DNA from 3 places in the Bradyrhizobium sp. JR3.5 genome. Region 3 is predicted to be linked to each of the others. Evidence: riboswitches for the same ligand, from Rfam matches in the RefSeq annotation. Region 3 holds a riboswitch; each other region holds the start of a gene.
The links. A riboswitch is a leader RNA that binds a small molecule or an ion and turns the genes downstream of it on or off. The one in region 3 is predicted to bind cobalamin.
Positions count from the first base shown of each region.

Region 1: another riboswitch for cobalamin. It lies ahead of ACVWW1_RS45960 (DUF1636 family protein); the one in region 3 lies ahead of ACVWW1_RS33440 (TonB-dependent receptor).
Region 2: another riboswitch for cobalamin. It lies ahead of ACVWW1_RS35320 (TonB-dependent receptor); the one in region 3 lies ahead of ACVWW1_RS33440 (TonB-dependent receptor).

Region 1 covers NZ_JBSRYV010000002.1:6,106,479-6,113,303, reverse strand. Annotated here, with positions in the region: partial or broken gene cobN (cobaltochelatase subunit CobN) at 1-683, opposite strand, end outside; gene cobW (cobalamin biosynthesis protein CobW) at 683-1,717, opposite strand; gene ACVWW1_RS45960 (DUF1636 family protein) at 1,714-2,088, opposite strand; cobalamin riboswitch at 2,182-2,397, opposite strand; gene cobO (cob(I)yrinic acid a,c-diamide adenosyltransferase) at 2,434-3,087, shown strand; partial or broken gene ACVWW1_RS45950 (cobyric acid synthase) at 3,099-4,548, shown strand; gene cobD (threonine-phosphate decarboxylase CobD) at 4,553-5,518, opposite strand; gene cbiB (adenosylcobinamide-phosphate synthase CbiB) at 5,530-6,471, opposite strand; gene cobU (bifunctional adenosylcobinamide kinase/adenosylcobinamide-phosphate guanylyltransferase) at 6,621-6,825, shown strand, end outside.
Region 2 covers NZ_JBSRYV010000002.1:3,854,836-3,861,660, forward strand. Annotated here, with positions in the region: gene ACVWW1_RS35310 (amidohydrolase family protein) at 1-884, shown strand, start outside; partial or broken gene ACVWW1_RS35315 (CobW family GTP-binding protein) at 886-1,816, shown strand; cobalamin riboswitch at 2,046-2,241, shown strand; gene ACVWW1_RS35320 (TonB-dependent receptor) at 2,348-4,630, shown strand; gene ACVWW1_RS35325 (tetratricopeptide repeat protein) at 6,132-6,659, opposite strand; gene gspD (type II secretion system secretin GspD) at 6,682-6,825, opposite strand, start outside.
Region 3 covers NZ_JBSRYV010000002.1:3,469,506-3,476,330, reverse strand. Annotated here, with positions in the region: gene ACVWW1_RS33450 (ABC transporter ATP-binding protein) at 1-774, opposite strand; gene ACVWW1_RS33445 (FecCD family ABC transporter permease) at 771-1,814, opposite strand; cobalamin riboswitch at 1,927-2,124, shown strand; partial or broken gene ACVWW1_RS33440 (TonB-dependent receptor) at 2,252-4,520, shown strand; gene ACVWW1_RS33435 (hypothetical protein) at 4,631-4,804, shown strand; gene ACVWW1_RS33430 (hypothetical protein) at 4,933-6,222, opposite strand; partial or broken gene ACVWW1_RS33425 (MFS transporter) at 6,447-6,825, shown strand, end outside.

The sequences.
Region 1 (6,825 bases), 2.6 Mb from region 3:
AATCCCTTTTCGCGCAAAGCCTCGATCAACGCATCGACCGGCGCCGTGTCGCCGGCCGCCAGATAGGAGCGATAAAAGGTCACCAGCACAAGCGGCCGGCCATCCGATGCCGGCAGCGCCGCGACGGCACCGCGCCGCGAATCGTAGACGCCGATCTCGGGAAGATCGATCTCGCCGACGACAGGCCCGGCATAGAGGCCGGACGCCAGCGCCAGTTGCGCGATCACGGCCTGCGCGGCAACGGGGCCGCCCTTGTCGCACAGCACCTTCAGGCGGCGCAGCGTCGAGACCGGGAGGGTCGAGAATTCATCCAGCCGCAAATCGTCGCGACCATCCGCCGGCAGCACCACCAGGGCGATGCCGCGTTCCTTCGCCAGACGATGCACCGCGGCCAGCCCGTATGACCAATAGGGCTCGCCGCCGATCAGCCGCACCAGGATGCCGCGCGCATGCGACAGTGTCCGCTCGATATAGGTATCGACCGACAGCGGATGGCGCAGCTCCGCAAGATTGGCGAGCCGCAGCGACGGCAGCGCCGCGCGGCCCCGCCGCCAGCCGGCCGCGAACGCGGCGAGATCGCTGTCGGAAAACGACAGCACCACGAGATCGGCCGGATCCTGGCCGAGGTCCCTTGGCGTCGCGGTCTCCTCAAGGCCGCGGCTCTCGCGGAAGACGACGTGCATCAGACACCTAGTCGCGCCCTGATCGCGGCTTCATCGATATCACCGTGCTCGCCGATCACGACGAGCTTTGACTGCCGCGCGCGCGCGCCCCAGGGCATGTCGAACTGATGCCTGACCCGCTCGCCGACCGATTGCACCAGCAACCGCATCGGCTTGCCTTCGACCGCGATGTAGCCCTTGGCGCGCAGCACGTTCTGCTCGCGCGCCAGCCCCTTGATCGACGCGATCAGCGCATCGACATCCGCGATCTCCGGAAGATCGATCACCACGGAATTGAAGTCGTTGTGCTCGTGTTCGTCCTCGCCGTCATGGTGAGACGGCCGCGCCGCGAGGTCATCCTCTGCCGCCGCTTCAAGACCGAGGATCACGCGGGCGTCGATCGCGCCGTCGACGATGGGCAACATCGGCACCTCGCGCGGCATCTCGGCCGCGATCAGCGCCTTGGCCGCTTTGATCCCCTCGGCACCGGCGAGATCGGCCTTGGTCAGCAGCACGATATCGGCACAGGCGATCTGATCCTCGAACACTTCGGACAACGGCGTCTCGTGGTCGAGATTCTCATCTGCCGCGCGCTGCGCATCCACGGCGGCCGGGTCCGGCGCAAAGCGGCCGGCAGCAACGGCCTCCGCATCGGCCAGCGCGATCACGCCGTCGACCGTGATCCGCGAACGGATCTCCGGCCAGTCGAATGCCTTCAGCAGCGGCTTCGGCAGCGCGAGGCCGGACGTCTCGATCACGATATGATCGGGCCTCACAGGGCGCGCGAGCAATTGCTCCATCGCCGGGATGAAATCGTCGGCGACGGTGCAGCAGATGCAGCCGTTGGCGAGCTCGACAATATTCTCGGTCGGGCAATTGGCGTCCGCACACGACTTCAGGATGTCGCCGTCGACGCCTTCGCTACCGAATTCGTTCACCAGCACCGCGAGCTTCTTGCCGTTGGCATTGCGGATCAGATGCTGGATCAGCGTCGTCTTGCCGGACCCGAGAAAGCCGGTCACGACGGTGACCGGAACCTTGGCGAGCGTCATCATTCTGCGGCCTCCGGCACGACGGCGATGGGGGGAATTCGGGCAAGCGATTGCTTGCGAAAGATTTCGGGACGGCTGCGCCACGGCACGATGCCGTCAGGCGCTGCGGCGTAGGCGGCGGCTCCTGCGATCACATCCTTGGCATGATCAGCCGACAAGCGGCCATAAACATAAGACCACCGGCCCGGCGCGCTGAGCGCGACCGAGCAGCCCTGGCTGCAAGCCGAGAGGCATTCGACCGGAACCAGATTGACGTCATCGGGCACGCCCGCCTTAACAAGCGCGGCATGCAGGCGCGCACCGGGCGCGAGCTCGCCTTCGGCGAGCGTCTGGCCGGCGCGGCAGGTGATACAGACATGAAGTGTAACGCTCATCGCCCTTCCTGGATTGACTGCGGGAAGCGATGAGGCACACGAACCTGACGTGAACAGGTTCGTTCCCCGTCGCGGAACACCCCGTCCGCCGGTCTCAAACACACTGCGTCGGCAGGTCTCCCGGCTTGCGGAGTAGGATTTCTCCCGTGATGCCCACCTTCCCGACTCCATCAGGGAATCAGTGGCTTGGGCATCTCTCCGGTCACGGTCGCGGGGGCGGCTGCGCTTCGGGCAAACCTTGCGGTCCGAGCCCTATCGCATTCCCTCTTCGCCTGTCGTAGGACAGGAACCAACGCGGGGTCACCATTCGTCCTGGCCTCGCACTTGTCAAGCCGAAGGACCGTGATGATTTCTGATGGAAACGACGCTGAAGATGGCGCCGTCGGCGCCGACCCTTCATTGGAAGCGCGGCATGCGGCCAAAATGGCGAAAAAGAAGGTCGCCCGCGACAAGATCATGGCGACCAAGAGCGGTGAAAAGGGCCTGATCATCGTTCATACCGGCGCCGGCAAAGGAAAATCGTCCTCCGCCTTCGGCATGATCGTGCGCTGCGTGGCGCACGGCTTTCCCTGCGCCGTGGTGCAATTCATCAAGGGCGCCTGGGATACCGGCGAGCGCCGGCTGCTCACCGGGCATTTCGGCGATCTCTGTCAATTCCACGCGATGGGCGAAGGCTTTACCTGGGAGACGCAGGACCGCGCCCGCGACATCGCGGCAGCGCAGGCCGGCTGGGAAAAAGCCAAGCAGCTGATCGCAGACCCGAGCCTGCGGATGGTGGTGCTCGACGAGATCAACATCGCGCTCCGTTACGATTATCTGGCGATCGCCGATGTCGTCGACTTCCTGACCACGTCGAAGCCGCCGATGACGCATGTCGTGCTCACCGGGCGCAACGCCAAGGACGAATTGATCGAGATTGCCGATCTCGTCACCGAGATGACGCTGGTGAAGCACCCCTTCCGCTCCGGCATCAAGGCCCAGCCGGGCGTCGAGTTCTGACTGCTATTGCCATGGCGCGCGCATTGATGATCCAGGGAGCCGGCTCGGACGTGGGCAAGTCGCTCATCGTCGCCGGCCTCGCGCGTGCCGCGAAACGGCGCGGCCTGCGCGTGCTGCCGTTCAAGCCGCAGAACATGTCGAACAACGCCGCCGTGACCGTCGACGGCGGCGAGATCGGACGCGCGCAGGCCTTGCAGGCGCTCGCCGCCGACGTCGAGCCGCACACCGACATGAACCCGGTGCTGCTGAAGCCGGAGACCGACGTCGGCGCGCAGGTCATCGTGCACGGCAAGCGGATCGCGACCGCCCGCGCGCGCGAATATGCCGCCATGAAGCCATCGCTGATGGGCGCGGTGCTGGAGAGCTTTGGGCGCCTGAAGGCGCGCGCCGACCTGGTGCTGGTCGAAGGCGCCGGCAGCCCCGCCGAGGTCAATTTGCGCAAGTCCGATATCGCCAATATGGGCTTTGCGCGCAGGGCCGACGTGCCCGTGGTCTTGGTCGGCGACATCGACCGCGGCGGCGTCATCGCGCAGCTCGTCGGCATCCAGGCGGTGATCGACCCCGATGATGCTGCGATGATCCAGGGTTTTGTCATCAACAAATTCCGTGGCGATCCGACGCTGTTCGACGACGGCTACCGGCTGATCGAAGCCCGAACCGCGTGGCGCGGCTTCGGCGTGCTGCCCTGGTTCGTTCGCGCCGGCGAGCTTCCGGCCGAAGACGCGCTCGGGCTTGGCGACGCGCGCAAGCCCGGCCAGTGCAAGATCGCGTTTCTGGCGCTGTCGCGGATCGCCAACTTCGATGACCTCGATCCGCTGAAGCTCGAACCCGGCGTCGATCTCGTGATGGTGCGGCCGGGTGAAGCCATTCCGGGCGACGCGAAGCTCGTCATCCTGCCCGGCTCGAAATCGACCCGCGGCGATCTCGCCTTCCTGCGCGCGCAAGGCTGGGACATCGACCTGCTGGCGCATCATCGCCGCGGCGGCCCACATCCTCGGCCTGTGCGGCGGATACCAGATGCTTGGGCAGAGCGTCGCCGACCCTGATGGGATCGAGGGACTCGCCGGCGAAACGCGCGGCCTCGGACTTCTCGACGTCACGACGACCATGACCGAACAGAAGACGCTGACCCGCGTCAGCGCGGTGCACGCTGCGACCCATCAGCCGATCAGCGCCTACGAAATTCACATCGGACGCACCGATGGCCCGGATCGCGCGCGGCCCTTTTCAATGCTTGACGGCTCGCCGGAAGGTGCCATGTCGGGTGACGGGCGCGTTCACGGCAGCTATCTGCACGGCCTGTTCGCCTCGGACGGATTTCGCAAGGCGTTCCTTGCGCGGCTCGATATTCCTGCGGCGGATCAGCCGTATGGCGCCAGGGTCGAGAGCGCGCTCGACGCACTCGCCGAGCACATCGAGGCCCATCTCGATGTCGAGGGCCTGCTCGCGCTGGCGCGCTAAACCATCAACGCGACAACACGGCGGCAAGACGGGACCATTCGGCCTCGCTGCCCGGCAGACCGAGGCGCAACCATCCCGGCTTTTGCTGGAAGACGCGCGACCAGATCTGGCCGCGGGCAAGCTTGTCCTGCGCGGCCAGCGCGTCGCCGGTCTCGTAGAGACGAAACAGCGACGTGCCGCCGAGCAGCGTCCAGCCCCGCGATTGCGCTTTCGCATCGAGCCTGACGCAGTCGTCCGCCAGCCGTGCGGTCGTCGCCCTCGCCCAGTCGCGATCGAGCAGCGCGCGCCGTCCAATCGCAATTGCTGCACCCGAAACCGGCCATGGGCCTGCCATCGCCGCAAGCGCGGCGATATCCGGCCCGCTGCCGATAGCGAAGCCGAGCCGCAAGCCCGCAAGTCCGTAAAACTTGCCGAATGAGCGCAGGATCAGGAGCCCGGATTGTCCGGCCTCTCCTGCAACTGACAGGTCGGGTACAGCGTCTGCAAAACTCTCGTCAATGACGAGCCGGCCAACGCGCGGCAGCAGCGCGAGCAGTTCGTGCCGATCATGGCACCTGCCATCCGGATTGTTCGGATTAACGACGATGCCAATGTCCGCTCCCGCAAGCGCTGCGAGATCGGACACCTCGGTCACGTCCCAACCGGCGGCCGACAACATCCCGGCATACTCATTGTAGGTCGGCGCAAGGATCCGTGCCCGCCCGCGCGGCGCCAGATGCGGCAACGACTGAATTGCGGCCTGCGCACCGCCCATCGCCACGATAGGCGCGTCGGTGCGGTAGGCCTGCCGCGCGGCGTTCTGCAGCGACTCGATATCGGATCGCGAAGGCAACGCACTCCATTGCCGCAGCTCGACATCGACGCCAGGATAAGGCACCCGGTTGATCCCCGTCGACAGGTCGATCCAATCCTCCGCGGCGCCGCCGAAGTGCTGCTGGGCGACATCGAGATTTCCGCCATGCTCGCGCATGCGCCGCTCCTTCACGCCAGCGCCAGGGCCACGAACGCCGCGGCCAACAGCATCATGGCGTAACGATAGAGTTTCAGCCCGGTGAGGACATCCGCGGCAGCCGGATCGCGCGCGCCTTCGTTCAGCCAGGGCTCGTTCGCGATGCTGCCGTGATAGATGCGGGGCCCGCTAAGCCGCACACCGAGCGCGCCGGCCATCGCAGCTTCCGGCCATCCGGCATTCGGCGAGCGATGGCGGCTTGCGTCGCGCAGCATGCACGACCACGCCTGCGAGAAGCGCGGCGCAAGCAGCACGAACAGCAGGCCGGTCAGCCGTGCCGGAGCGAGATTGGCGAGATCGTCGATCCGCGCAGCGGCCCAGCCGAAGGCTTCATGCCGCTCGGTGCGATGACCGATCATGGAATCCAGTGTGTTGATCGCCTTGTAGCCAAGGATTCCCGGCAGGCCGAACAGCGCACCCCAGAACACCGGCGCCACGATGCCGTCGGATGCATTCTCGGCAAGGCTCTCGATGCTCGCGCGCGCGATGCCGGCGTCGTCGAGCGTTGCGGGATCGCGTCCGACAATTTGTGCGACCGCCGCACGCGCGGCCCCGATGTCGCCGGAGACAAGCGGATTTGCCGCCGCGGCGACATGGTCATGCAGCGAGCGCAGCGCCACCAGCGGCCACGCCAGCACACCGACAAGGACGACGCGAACCCATCCGGATGGGAGCAAAGACTGCACGGCCCAACCCAGCGCCGTTGCCAGCGTGAACACCAGGATGGCAGCCGCGACACCGGCGATGCGCCGAAACGCCGGCGGATCGGAGGCCCGGTTCCAGGCGGTATCGACCAGATGGATCAGCCGGCCGAGCCAGGTCACGGGATGGCCGATGCGGGCAAACAGCCAATCCGGCCAGCCGATCAAGGCGTCCACAGCCATCGCCACAGCCATTGCTCCCGCAAAACCCACGCACCTCTCCTCGCCGCGATCCCCCTGATGCGCAAGACGTCGGCCGAGTGCAAGCCCTCCATGGCGGATTTCGGCTTTGTCTTTTGCCGCGATTGGTGGTTAGAGCGTTTTCGAGGCGAAGCGGATACCGGTTCGCGACAGGAGACCCTATGGCCGTCATTCTGATCACCGGCGGAGCCCGGTCCGGAAAAAGCCGGCGTGCCGAATTGCGCGCGCGCAGCTTTCCAGGTCAGCCGGTCTATGTTGCGACCGCCGAGGCGCTCGACGCGGAAATGGATGAGCGCATCGCCAGGCATCGTGCGCGCCGCGGCAGCGACTGGATCGAACGCGAGGTGCCGCTCGACCTCGTGGCGG
Region 2 (6,825 bases), 390 kb from region 3:
CCTACATGTCCCGCATCGATCCCGAGAGCGCGGCCGAGGCCTATATCCGCCTGATCGGCTATGCCGGTGCCACCGGCGCGCACATGCACATCTGCCATTTCAACTCGTCGAGCAAGACGGACATCGAACGCTGTGTTGCGCTGATCGCCAAGGCGCAGGCGCAGGGCCTGCCGATCACGGTGGAGGCCTATCCCTACGGCACCGGCTCGACCGTGCTGGCGGCGACCTTCTTCAGCGATCCCAAATTCGAGGAGCGCAACGGCCTCGGCTATGATTCGGTGCAGCGCGTGACCGACGGTCACCGCTTCGGCAGCCGCGAGGAGTTGCTGGCGGCGCAGGCCGCGGAACCCTCGACGCTGGTGCTGTGGCATGTGCTCGATATCGAGAACAACGCGCATCATCGCGATCTGCTCGACATGGCGGTGCTGTATCCGGGCGGTGCGATCGCGTCCGACGCGATGCCGTGGACGCTATCGGACGGCCGCCCCTACACCGGCGACGCCTGGCCGCTGCCTGACGATGCCACCTCGCATCCGCGTTCAGCCGGCTGCTTCACCCGCTTCATCCGCGAATGGGTCCGCGAGCGCCGGAAGGTGTCGCTGCTCGAGGGCATCCGCAAATGCGCGCTGATCCCGGCGGAGATTCTGTCCGCGAGCACGCCGGCGATGCGCGCCAAGGGCAGGTTGCAGGTCGGCGCCGACGCTGACGTCGTGGTGTTCGACTTCGAGACGCTCAGCGACCGCGCGACCTTCTCCGCGATGAACCGCCCGGCGGAAGGTGTGCGGCACCTCGTGGTCAGCGGCCAGCCGCTGATCAATGATGGCGTGCTCGATGTCGCGGCACGGCCCGGCCGGCCGGTGCGCCGGCCCGTCACCGGGGGCTGAGGTGCCGGTCCCGATCCTGCTGGTCGCGGGTTTTCTCGGGGCGGGAAAGACCACGGTCGTCAACCATCTGCTGGCGCATGCACAAGGCCGGCGCATCGCCGCCGTGGTCAATGATTTCGGCGCGATCAATATCGACGCGGAGCTGATCGCTGGCGCCAGCGATGGCGTGGTCAGCCTGAGCAATGGCTGCATCTGTTGCACGCTTGAGGGCGATCTGCTGCGCACGCTCGCAACCTTGCTGCGGCGCGATCCGCGTCCCGAATTCATCGTGATCGAGACCAGCGGAATCGCCGATCCCGCCGACATCGTGCGCAACCTGATGGACCCGGTGATCTGGAAGGAGGCGCCGCTCGAGACCGTGCTGTGCGTGGTCGACGCGACGCAGCCGGTGGCCGCGCTGGACGATGCGCTGCTGCGCTCGCAGTTGCGGGCGGCCGATGTGGTGGCGCTGAGCAAGGTCGATCTGGCCGATGCAGCCGCGTGCGCCGTGATCCGCGATGCGGTGCGGGCAGTGCGTCCGGCGGCCGTGGTCGTCGATGCGCTGCATGGCGAGGTGCCGGCCGCGCTGCTGTTTCCCGCGGACCTCGATCATGTGCCGGCGCCGCGCGAGACCGCGCCGCGACGGCCGGTATCCGACCGGTTCGAGACGCTGAGCTGGACCTCGGAGCGGCCGGTGCGGTTGCCCGCGCTTGCAGCAGGCGATCGGCAGACTCGCGCCGAAGCTGGCGCGGGCGAAAGGATTGTTCGAGACGGTGGAGCAGCCCGGACGGCTGACGGTGTTTCAACTCGCCGGCGGCCGCGCGACATTGGCCGCGGGCGGCGTGCCGGCACCCGGCGTGCCACGCACGCGAATCGTGTTCATCGCCGAGATGGGCGCGCTGTCGCGGGCCGAGATCGATGAGGTGATGCAGGGATGTGTCGAAGCAGGGTGATGCGAAGCCAGTTTCCCGTCACCCTGAGGAGCGCGAAGCGCGTCTCGAAGGGTCGACGGCCACCAGCGGGGCCGTGCATCCTTCGAGACGCGCGTTCCGCGCTCCTCAGGATGACGGGTTACCTCTCCGCGTCAGCAGTCGATGTCGCTGGGCTGTGTCATCGCAGCAGCATCATCCCGCAAAGCATGTGTGCGACAATCGCATCGAATTGACAGCCTATCCCGCACCACCTATCGTTTCTGCCGACGGTTCCCTTCGGGGATCAAAAGGGAATGCGGTGCGAGGGTAACCCCAATGCCGCAGCTGTCCCCGCAACTGTGAACGGCGAGCCTTTCGTCAATTTGCCACTGGGCTATCAAGCCCGGGAAGGCGTCGACAGGCGATGACCCGTGAGCCAGGAGACCTGCCGTCAGTCGTGGTCACACGCGAGCACATCGGGCGGGGGCGTCCTGGTGGGATCGGAGCACTGCCTTTGGGGCAATGCGCCAGTCCGCGTTCGCGGTGACGTGCCACGTTACCGCGAGTCCTTTCATGTCTCCGTCCTCTCCCGCCGCGCGCCGTTGGCGCCTCGGTCTCGTTTGCTCCCTGTCATCGCTGTTGCTGCCGGTTGAAGGTTCGGCACAAACATCTCCACCCACGACGCTCGATCCGATCGAGGTCGCACCCTCGACATCCGCAAAGCCCAAGCCCGCGGCGCGAAGCCGCAACTCGGCGACGTCGTCGCGGCCGCGCGTCAGACCTGCAACGGCTGCGGCAACCGCTGGCGCGCCGCGCGCCGCGGCGTCGGGCGCATCAGGATCGGCATCGCCGACGCTCAACGCCACCACACAGGGAGGCACCGGCAGTCGTCTCAACCTGACGCCGCTGCAGACGCCGGCCAGCGTCGAGATCATCACGGCGCAGACTATCGCCGAACGCGGCCAGCACAATGTGCTTGATGCCGTCACGCAGAATGCGGCTGGGTTCATCGCAACGCCGGCGCCCGGCAATGGCGGCCTGTCGTTCAGCACCCGCGGCTTTGCCGGCAGCAACTCGGTGATGACGCTGTATGACGGCACGCGCTTCTATATCGGCTCCGGCACCCTGACGTTCCCCTACGACACCTGGTCGACCCAACGCGTTGAAGTGCTGCGCGGTCCGGCCTCGGTGCTGTACGGCGAGGGCGCGATTGGGGGGGTCATCAACGTCGTTCCGAAGAAGCCGCAGGGCACGCCCTATAACGAGGCCGAGGTCTCGCTCGACAGCAACATGACGCGGCGGCTGTCGGTGGACAGCACCGGTCCGATCAATCCCAATGTGTCCTACCGTATCAACGCCACCGGCAACATGTCGGAGGGCTGGGTCGATCGCGACAAGACCTCGAATGCGGTGGTCTCCGCCGCCGTGCGCGTGCAGGCATCGGACAATCTCGCCTTCACACTGTCCGAGGATTACGGCGACCGCAGCCCGTCGCGCTATTTCGGCACGCCGCTGATCAACGGCTCGATCCAGGACGCGCTGCGCTTCAAGAACTACAACGCATTGGACAGCGCGATCCGCTATCAGGACAGCTGGACCCAGTTCAAGACCGAGTGGGACGTCGCCGACGGCATCAAGATCAACAACACGCTGTATTATCTGACCAGTGAGCGGCACTGGCGCGATATCGAAAACTACACCTGGAACCCGAAGACCCAGCTGATCGACCGCTCCAGCTACATCGAGATATTCCACGACCAGAAGCAGCTCGGCAACCGGATGGATGCGACCTTCAGCGGTCACGTCCTCGGGCTCGCGAACCAGTTCGTCGCCGGGTTCGACGTCAACCGGATCGACTTCACCCACACCAACAATTCGCCCTATGGCGGCGCGTCGTCGGTCAATCCTTATGTGTTCGATCCCGGATCGTTCTTCGCGACGACCACGGCGACGACGCCGGGCTTCAACGCGATCGTCAATCAATACGCGCTGTTCGCCGAAGATCGCCTGTCGCTGACCGATCAATTGTCGCTCGTCACCGGCGTCCGGTACGATCGTCCCGAGGTCGATCGCGCCGACTACAAGACGCCGGCGAACAGTTTTGAAACCACGCTGTCGGGCACCAGCTGGCGAACCGGGTTGGTGTACGAGCCGGTCAAGAACCTCGCGTTCTACGGCCAGTATGCGGTCGGCGTCGATCCAGTCAGCAACCTGATCTCGCTGTCGACCTCACAGAAAACCTTCCAGCTCGCGACCGGCAAGCAGACCGAAATCGGCGTCAAGCAGTCGTTCTGGGGTGGCCGCGGCGAGTGGACGCTGGCTGCTTACGAGATCGTCAAGACCGGCCTGACCATTCCCGATCCCAGCAATCCAACCGCCGGCCTTGCACTGCAAATCGGCCAGCAATCATCCCGCGGGGTCGAAGGAACGATCGGGCTCGCGCTGAACGACGGCTGGCGCGTCGACGCCAATCTTGCGCTGCTGCGCGCCCGATACGACAACAACAGCCAGGTGGTCGGCGGCAAAGTCGTCAGCTACAACGGCAATGTTCCGGTCAACGTTCCGCAGCAGGTCTCGAACGTCTGGCTGACCTGGGACTTCGCGCCGAACTGGTCGGTCTATGGCGGCGTCCAGATCGTCGGCGCGATGTACTCCGATCTCGCCAACACCCAGCTGCGGCCGGGCTACAATGTGGTCAATGGCGGCATCAGGTGGAAGCCGGATGACCGCACCACGGTCGCGTTCCGGGTCTACAATCTGTTCGACAAGGTTTACGCGGTGACCTCGAACGGGACGGGGCAGTGGCTGCTCGGTATGCCGCGCACCGCCGAATTATCCGTCAACGTGAAGTTCTGACCATGCGCAACGCTCTGATCCGGCGCTGGCGGCGATGGCTCTATGTCGTCCATCGCTGGATCGGCATTGCGACGTGCCTCTTCTTCGCGATGTGGTTCATCTCCGGCCTCGTCATGACGTACGTGGCGTTTCCGCGCCTCACTGACGACGAGCGCCTCTCTGCGCTCCCTGGCATCGTTTGGAGCAAGGTACAGATCGCACCTGATCGCGCGATGGCGATCGCGGGTACGGAGCATTACCCGCGCGATCTGCGGCTCTCGATGCTGGACGATGTTCCGGTCTATCGCGTGACCGGCTGGAAGGGAGGCGCCGTCACCATTTCGGCGATCGACGGCAGCGTCATCGACCGGGTCACGCCGGACCAGGCGCTTGCTGTTGCCCGGCATCACCCGCGTGCCGTGCAGCCGCAACTGCTCGATACCGTGACGCGCGACCAATGGTCGGTCACCGCGCGCTTCGATCCGCTGCGGCCGCTCTACCTGATCGGCCTCGGCGACGCCGATGACACCGAACTTTATGTCTCGTCGCGCAGCGGCGAGATCGCGCTCGACACCACACGGCAGGAACGCGTCTGGAACTGGCTCGGCTCGATCCCACACTGGATCTATCCGACCGTGCTGCGCAAGGATGGTCCGCTGTGGCGGGACGTGGTGCTGTGGATATCGGGCACCTGCCTCGTCGTCGCCGTTACCGGCTTCTGGATCGGCATTCTGCGCCTGCGGCTGACGCGCCGGTACGCTGATGGCGCCGTCTCGCCCTATCCCGGCTGGATGGCCTGGCATCATATTGCCGGCCTCGTCGGCGGCATCTTCGTCTTCACCTGGATGTTCAGTGGCTGGCTGTCGCTCAATCCCGGCGGTGCGTTCTCCGGCCGTGGCCTCACGCGCGAGATCGCGGTCGGCTACAGCAGCCATGATGCACCCGATATCGTCGCCGGCTTGCAGTCGCCGCCGCAGGTATCGGCGGTGGAGGCGCGCTTCGTCTGGATCGGCGGACACCGGCTGACGGTGCTCGACGACAGTAGCGGCTGCCGCAGCCTCGCTAATCCCGTGACCGGCGCGCCCGTGACGCTCTCGCAGGATGAGATCATCGCGGCTGCCCGGCGCGCGATGCCGGGAGCTGCGATGATATCGGCGCGACAGCTCGATGAACCGGACGCCTACTGGTACACGCTGCACCAAGCGCGCGAGCTTCCGGTGCTGCGGATCGGCTTCGACGATCCCGCTCATACCTGGCTGCACATCTCTCCCGTCACCGCCGAGATCCTCGACCGCAGCGACGACAGCCGCCGGTCCTATCGCTGGCTGTTCAACGCGCTGCACAGCCTCGACTTCCCGCTGCTGCTACGCATCTGGCCGGCGCGCGATGTCGTGGTCTGGCTGCTGTCGGCGGTCGGCACGATTGTCTCGATCAGCGGTATCGTGATCGGCTTGCGCCGGGCTGCGGCGGCGCAAGGTGCGAAGGGGATACGTGTCTCCCAGCTTCGCGCCGACGCGGGAAGCTATTTGACCGTCAGGTGCACGTCCGGCGCCGGCCGGCCGGGGACCCATCCCAATGCAAACCGCTGGCCGGCGACGATCTCATTCCTCGAGAGCTTTGAAGCAACGGCATCGCGGAATCGGAGGTAGGCGTCGCGCTGCCGCCCGCCGGTGCGGGCCGCCGCCAGATTGAGCCATTTGTAGGCCAGCACATAGTCGTTCGGAACGCCGTGGCCCTTGTCGTACATCAGGCCGAGCATGGCTTGCGCGAACGGGTCGCCCTGCACCGCGCCGCGATAGTAGAGATCGACGGCGGCATCATAGGCCTGCGGGACGCCGAAGCCGTGCTCGTACATGAAGCCGAGCAGGCCGAGGGCCCTTGGGTTGTCGCGGTCGGCGGCCGGCGCGAGCTCCCGGGACGCCCTGACATAGTCGCCGCGATGGAAGGCGGCGGTTCCGCGCGCAATGCTGTCGGCGCTCGCGACGGACGCGGTCATGCCCCAAAGCGTGACCGCAAGCGAGGCGCAGAGGGCTGTCCGTTGCGTGTGCATGCGGTGCACCGTATTGCCCGGCTCAGTGATAGGCGGTGGTGATCGGCGCATTGGTCGATGTCGTTGCGATGTTGCCGCGCAATTTCGATCGGAGCTCCTCGGCCACCATCTGGGCGTCGGAACCGTTGCGGATGATCTGCGGGCGAATGAAGATGATCAGCTCGGT
Region 3 (6,825 bases):
TCACACGTCCGCCCATGGCACGATGACGGCCTCGCGCTGAAATTCGGCGCGATAGGCGCTGACCCGGAACACGCTGGCCAGAACACTCTCGGACAACGCCTCAGCAGGCGCGCCTTGCGCCGCCAGCCGTCCCTCCGACAGCACCAGCACGTGATCGGCAAAGCGCGCGGCGAGCCCGAGATCGTGGGTCACCACGACGACCAGCACCCCGGTGTCGGCGACGTTGCGCAGCTTCTGCATCACGTCGATCTGGTGGCGCGGATCGAGCGAGGCGGTCGGCTCGTCGGCGAGGATCACCGGCGCCTCCACCGCCAGCACCCGAGCCAGTGCGACGCGGCTGCGCTCGCCGCCGGACAGCTCGGTGACGCGGCGGTCGCTGAATTCAGTGACGTCGACCGCCTGCATTGCCCGCAGCACGGCCTCGATATCCTTCGGCGACAGCCGCGCCGGATCGGTCGCGCCGTGCGGATAGCGGCCGAGCGCGACGATATCGCGCGCCGGCAGCGGCCAGTGCACCATGTGCCCCTGTGGCAAATAGGCGAAACGCTTCGCCCGCTCGCGCAGCGCAAGCGACGCCAGCGCGTCGCCGCCGATCCGGATCTCGCCGTCGGATGGAATCAATCCGGCCAGTGCGCGCAGCAGCGTGGTCTTGCCGGCACCGTTGGGGCCGACCAGCGCCACCAGATGGCCCGCTTCCAGCGACAGCGAGACATCGTGCAACACCTTGCGGCTGCCGAGCGAGGCATTGAGCGCGATTGCAGAGAGCAGCGTCATGCCACGCCTCCGCCGAGCGCGCGGCGTTCGCGCATGATCAGATAGAGGAAGAACGGCACGCCGATGATCGAGGTCAGCACGCCGACCTTGATGTCCGACGTCGAGGGGATGATGCGCACCGCGATATCGGCCGCGAGCAGCAGCGCCGAACCGGCGAGCGCGCTCGGCACCAGCAGCCGCGCCGGATCGTGACCGATCAGAGGGCGCATCAGGTGCGGCGCGACGAGGCCAATGAAGCCGATCGTGCCCGTGACCGCGACCGCGCCGCCGACGCCGAGCGCGACGCCCGTGATCACGAGGAGCCGCAGTCGTCCGACATCGACGCCGAGGCTCTGTGCTGCCTCTTCACCGAGCGTCAGCGCACGGAATGCGCTCGCCTGGCTGAGCAGGACGGCCGCGCCCGCGATGATGAAGGGCAGCGCCAGCGCCACGTGCTGGAAGCTGCGGTCCTCCAGTGAGCCGAGCAGCCAGAATGCGATCTCCAGCACCACGAACGGATTGCGGGAGAGGTTCATCACCAGCGCCGTCGCGGCTCCGGCAAAGCTCGAGATTGCGAGTCCCGCGAGGATCAGGATCAACAGCCCGGCATTGCGGCCGGCAATCGCCAGCAGCGCGAACACCGAGCCGAACGCGGCGACGATTGCCACCACCGGCAGCGCATAGGAGCGCACATCGGCGAGGCCCAGCGCGATCACCAGCACCGCGCCGAATGCCGCCGATTGCGGCGCACCGAACAGCGACGGCGAGGCCAGCGGATTGCGCAGCAATCCCTGCAGCGCCGCGCCCGATAGCCCGAGAATACCGCCGATCGCGAATGCCAGAATGGTGCGCGGCAGCCGGATCTCGCGCACGATCACCTGCGCCACGTCGCTGCCGCCGCCGAACAGCGCCTCGATCACCGCGAGCGGCGACAGCCGCACCGGCCCGATGCCGAGCGAGAGCACGAGCAGCAGCACCACGAGCGCGAGCAGCGCCGCGGTGGTGCCCCACCGGCGCCGCGCCGCGACCTCGGCCGCCAAGGCAAAATCCTGCACGCTCATTGGATCCATGCTCTTACAGCGATCGCCGTGGCAGACAAGCGACACCCGACAAAAACCGTGGCCAGCTGGCGGCCGCCCGACCTCCGCCGGATTGACTTTGCTGCCCGGCCGAACCCTAGATGAACATGACGGTTCTATCATGAGATGAAAAGGGAATGCGGTGCGGGGAAACTTCCCCAACGCCGCGGCTGCCCCCGCAACTGTATGCGGTGAATCCTTCGTCACAGGCCACTGGGAATCTCGGTCCTGGGAAGGCGACGGAGGGTAACGACCCGCGAGCCAGGAGACCTGCCGTCAGCCGTGGTCACACGCGAAGATGCCGGTCGGGGAGTACAGGCATGAGCTTCACTTGGAGCTGCAAGCAGCTGGGCCTGCGAGCACGATGGTGAGACTGGCTCGCGGTGACGTGCCACTGACGTTACCGAGGTCTCACCTAGATGTTCTCCAACTCTTCCTCCCGGCGCCGCCGCGTGCTTCTGCTCGCGTCGACGATGATCGTACCGACCATCATCATCTCGACCGCACGGGCGCAGCAGGCGCCCGTTCCCGAGCAACTTCCGGCGATCGAAATCACCAAGCCCGGCGACCAGAATGTCACGCGCGCCAGGCCGGCCGCTGACGAAGCGCCGGCCCCGCGCCGCCCGGCGCCGGGCACCGCGCAAGGCAACAATGTGGGCAGCGGAGCAGGATCGAACACGACAGGGACCGGACCGGCCACGGGAACGGGCGGCACCGGCGGCAGCCCCCAGTTCGCGGGCATTGTCGGCTCTTCCTCGCCCGTGATCACGGCCGACGACATCGCGCATTCGCCGGTGCAGTCGCTGCCGGAGATGCTCGCGCAGCTGCCGGGCGTGCAGCTGCAATCGCTTTATGGCGGCCCGAACGGCGCCAAAACCTCGGTCGACCTGCGCGGCTTCGGCGCATTCGCCTCCGACAACACCCTGTTCCTGCTCAACGGCCGCCGCCTCAACGACGTCGACAAGGCCGGCTTCGATCTCACCACTATCCCGCTCGATTCGATCGAACGCATCGAGATCACGCGCGGCAACAGCGGCGCGGTGCTCTACGGCGACAACGCGGTGGGCGGCGTGGTAAACATCATCACCAAGACCGGCGCCGGCGGTCCGCCGGCCACGATCCGGGCCGAAGGCGGCTTCGGTTCGTTCAACACCCGCATGGCCGCGGTGTCCGCGGCGCTCAATTCCGGCCCGTGGTCGACCTCGTTCTACGGCAACGGCATCAAGTCCGACGGCTACCGCGTCAACAACGCGCTCGACCAGCGCAACGCCGTCGGCAACGTCAACTACACGACATCGGATCTCACCGCCTTCCTCACCGTCACCGGCAGCGACCAGAAGCTCGGCCTGCCCGGCGGACGGCTGGTCGATCCGTCGATCGGCGTCAACGAGCTGCTTACCGATCGCCGCGGCGCGGCGACGCCCTTCGACTATGCCAACCAGCAAACCGCCAGCGTCACCACCGGCTTCACCAAGACGCTAATGAACGGCGTCGACCTCATCGTCGACGGCGGCTGGCGGCAGCGCGAGACGCAAAGCGCCTTCTTCGGCACCGTGCCGACCATCAGCTTCGCCTCGACCTATAATGATGCGGCGCTACAGACCTGGTCGATCACGCCGCGCCTCAGCGTCAAGAACTTCATGCTCGGGATGCCGTCGACGATCCTGACCGGTATCGACTATTACGATTCGACATTCCGCGAGGCACGCGGCGCCTATCAGGGCGGCGATCCCTACCACATCTACAATATCGAGCAGCAGACCGTGGCCGGCTACTGGCAGCATACACTGGGCGTGCTGCCGACCACCGATTTCTCGTACGGCGCGCGCGTCCAGAATACCAGCGTGTCGGCACGCGATCGCTACGATCCGAATGCACCGTTCGCCTTTGACACGCAGGCGGCGCCGCTCGACAGCAACGAGACGCAATACGCGCTGCATGTCGGCGCCGAGCATCGCTTCACCGACACCTTCTCGATGTTCGGCCGCGCCGCGCGCGCATTCCGCACGCCTGATGTCGACGAGCGCGTCGCCTCGGGTCCGTCATTCGATCCGCTGACCTTCGCCCCGATCCCGCAGAACTTCCCAGCTCAAGACCCAGACATCGCAGGACGTCGAGGGTGGCTTCCGCGTCAAGACCAACCTGTTTCAGGTCCAGAGCAGCGTCTATCTGATGGATCTCGAGAACGAGATCCATTTCAACCCGGTGCTGTTCTACAACGTCAACCTCGATCCCACCCGCCGCTACGGCTCAGAGACCAGCGCCTCGCTCAAGGTCAGCGACAGCGTCACCCTGCGCGGCGGCATGGCGATCACCCGCGCCGTCTTCCGCGAAGGCATGTGGGCCGGCAACGATGTGCCGCTGGTGTCGCGCTACACCGGCAATCTCGGCGTGACCTGGAATATCTGGCAGAACTGTCTGGTGTTCGACGCCACGGTGCGGGCCTGGAGCTCGCGCATCATGGACAACGACCAGGCCAACACCCAGAGCCGCATTCCCAGCAACGCCACCGCCGATCTCAAGCTCAGCGGGCAATACGACCGCTTCTTCTGGTCGCTCAGCGTGAACAATCTGTTCAACGCGCTCTATTACGACTACGCCATCGCGAGCTCGTTCACGGCCGGCCGCTTCTCGGCCTATCCGCTGCCCGGCCGCACCTACATGGTCAAGGCGGGCGCGACGTTTTGAGCTATCCAGCGCGGCGGGTGTGACCGGCCGCGCCCATCTCCTTACGTTACAAGCACCAGCGAACTGGGGTAGAATTCCGGCTGCTGATTTGACCCGCGCAGGGGAAACGGATGGCCAAGGCCGGAAAGAAGAGCAAGGGCGGCGGCAAGATCGACGACAAGACCGACGACAAGTCGAAAAAGCCTGCGCCGCCCGCGGCGCCACAGGACGACGACTATTATGAGGACGGCGACATCGCCACGCCGAAGCTCGATCGCTACGGCAATGATGACGAGCCGTTGTGAGGGATCAGCACTATCCATCCCCACGTCGTCCCGGGCAAGCGAAGCGCGACCCGGGACCCATAACCACAGGATTGGATTGTCTCGCAATGCTGGGGCCACAGCCCTTCCTCGACAATTCAATCCTGTGGTTAAGGGTCCCGGCCTTCGCCGGGACGACGTGTTGAGAGATCGCGCAGAAAATGCTCCCCCTCGATCTTCTCGATACTCGTGCGATCGAGCAGATGCGCACCGAAGCCGCCGCGCGCCAGCGATGCGGCGATCGGCGGCGATGCCAGCAGCAGCGCGGTGGTCATCGCCAGCGGCACGGCACTGAGCCAATCGAGCCGCACCGGCGTCAGCTCTTCGCTGCTGCCCCGATAAAGGCCTTCGCCCGCGGCGATGCGGCCGCATTCCCGGATCAGGTCTCGCCGCGTGCCGTCGCGCGATGCGCTGCCGAGCAGCGCCTGCATCGCGAGATGCGTTCGTACCCCGCTGCGGCTCTCGGAAAGCGGCGCCGGCGTCTCGCCAAGCGAGACGCGCAGCAGCAGGTCGACCAGATCGGTGCCGGCGCGATACGCGTTGACAGGCTCGACCAGCCGCGGATTGCAGTCGATCAACAGCGGCGTTGCGCTGTCGAGCGGCATGATGACGTCGACCGAGAGCGCGCCGTGCCAGCCGAGATGCGCGCCGATGGTCTCGAGCGCGGCACGGATCGCCGGCCGGCTCACGCTCTCCTTGATCGCCTCGCCGCCGCCGACACCGGCCGCGATCTGCCGGTAGGCGTGAAAGCCGACTAGCGCGCCGCGGCAGAACACCGACTGGGCCTTCTCGACGGTGCCGGTGATGAGATCCTGCGTCAGCACCTCGCCGGCAAAATCGCCGGCGGATTCGAGATCGTAGAGCGCGCGGTTGAGATCGCCGGCATCGCGCACGAACCAGACGCCGCGGCTGGCGGTGCCGACCGACGTCTTCACCACGGATGGAAACCGCACCGCCTCGCGCAGCTCGTCGGCCGAGTTCACGATCCGGGTCGGCGGCTGCGGCAGGCCGAGCTGGTCGAGCAGCCGGCTGAAGCCGGCCTTGCTGTGCACCGCGCGATAGCTGGCGAAATCCGGCAGCGCCAGGCCGGCACGTGATGTCAGCCGCGCCGCGGCGCGGGCGAACAGGAAGCCCTGCTCATGGGTCGGCAGCAGCACATCGAAATGTCGCGACGCCAACAAGCGCTCGACGAAGCGAAGGAAGCCGGCCGGATCCGACCGCAGCGGCGGACAATGGTGGTATGTGCGGACAAAGCGGGAATAGCGCGCCAGGCACCAGCGCGAGGGGTCGCAGACCTCGACGTGATGGCCGGCCAGCCCCAGGATCGTGATCGCCTCGCGGCCGGAGGTGCTGGAGCCCTCTGACACAAGCACGCGGAGCGGCTTTTTGGCGTCGATCATGGCCGATCATCACCGCAGGACCACACTTTGTCGCCGCCTTTAATGCCGCATGTGTCGATCCGGCACGCCCGCGCCGGGGGCAGCCATGCAGGCGCGTTCATGGACAATTAGCGGCCAGCCTTTATTTTCTGCCCGCCCTGCCGGGCATTTTTTTGACGCGTTTTCTTCACGCGAACCGCGACCCACTTCGCTCGAAAACGCTATGGAATTGGAGTTTCACTGACATGGTCGACATTCTGGCCGCACCGCAGCAAGCGAAAGCCGACAGCGCGCTGCGCACGCTGACGGGGATTTCGGTCGCCCATTGGGTCAGCCACTTCCATATCTTCGTGCTGCCGATGCTGTTCCCATTCCTGAAGCAGCAGCTCGGCGTCGGCTATGTCGAGCTCGGTTTCGCGCTGACGGTGTTTGCGGTGGTCTCCGGCCTGACCCAGGCGCCGATCGGCTACCTCGCCGACCATATCGGGGCGCGCAAGATCCTGCTGATCGGGCTGACCATCGGCGGCTGTGCGCTGATCGGGCTCGGCCTGCATCTGAGCTATACTTCGCTGATCGTCTGTGCGGTGGCGCTCGGCCTCGCCAACAGCGTTTACCATCCGGCCG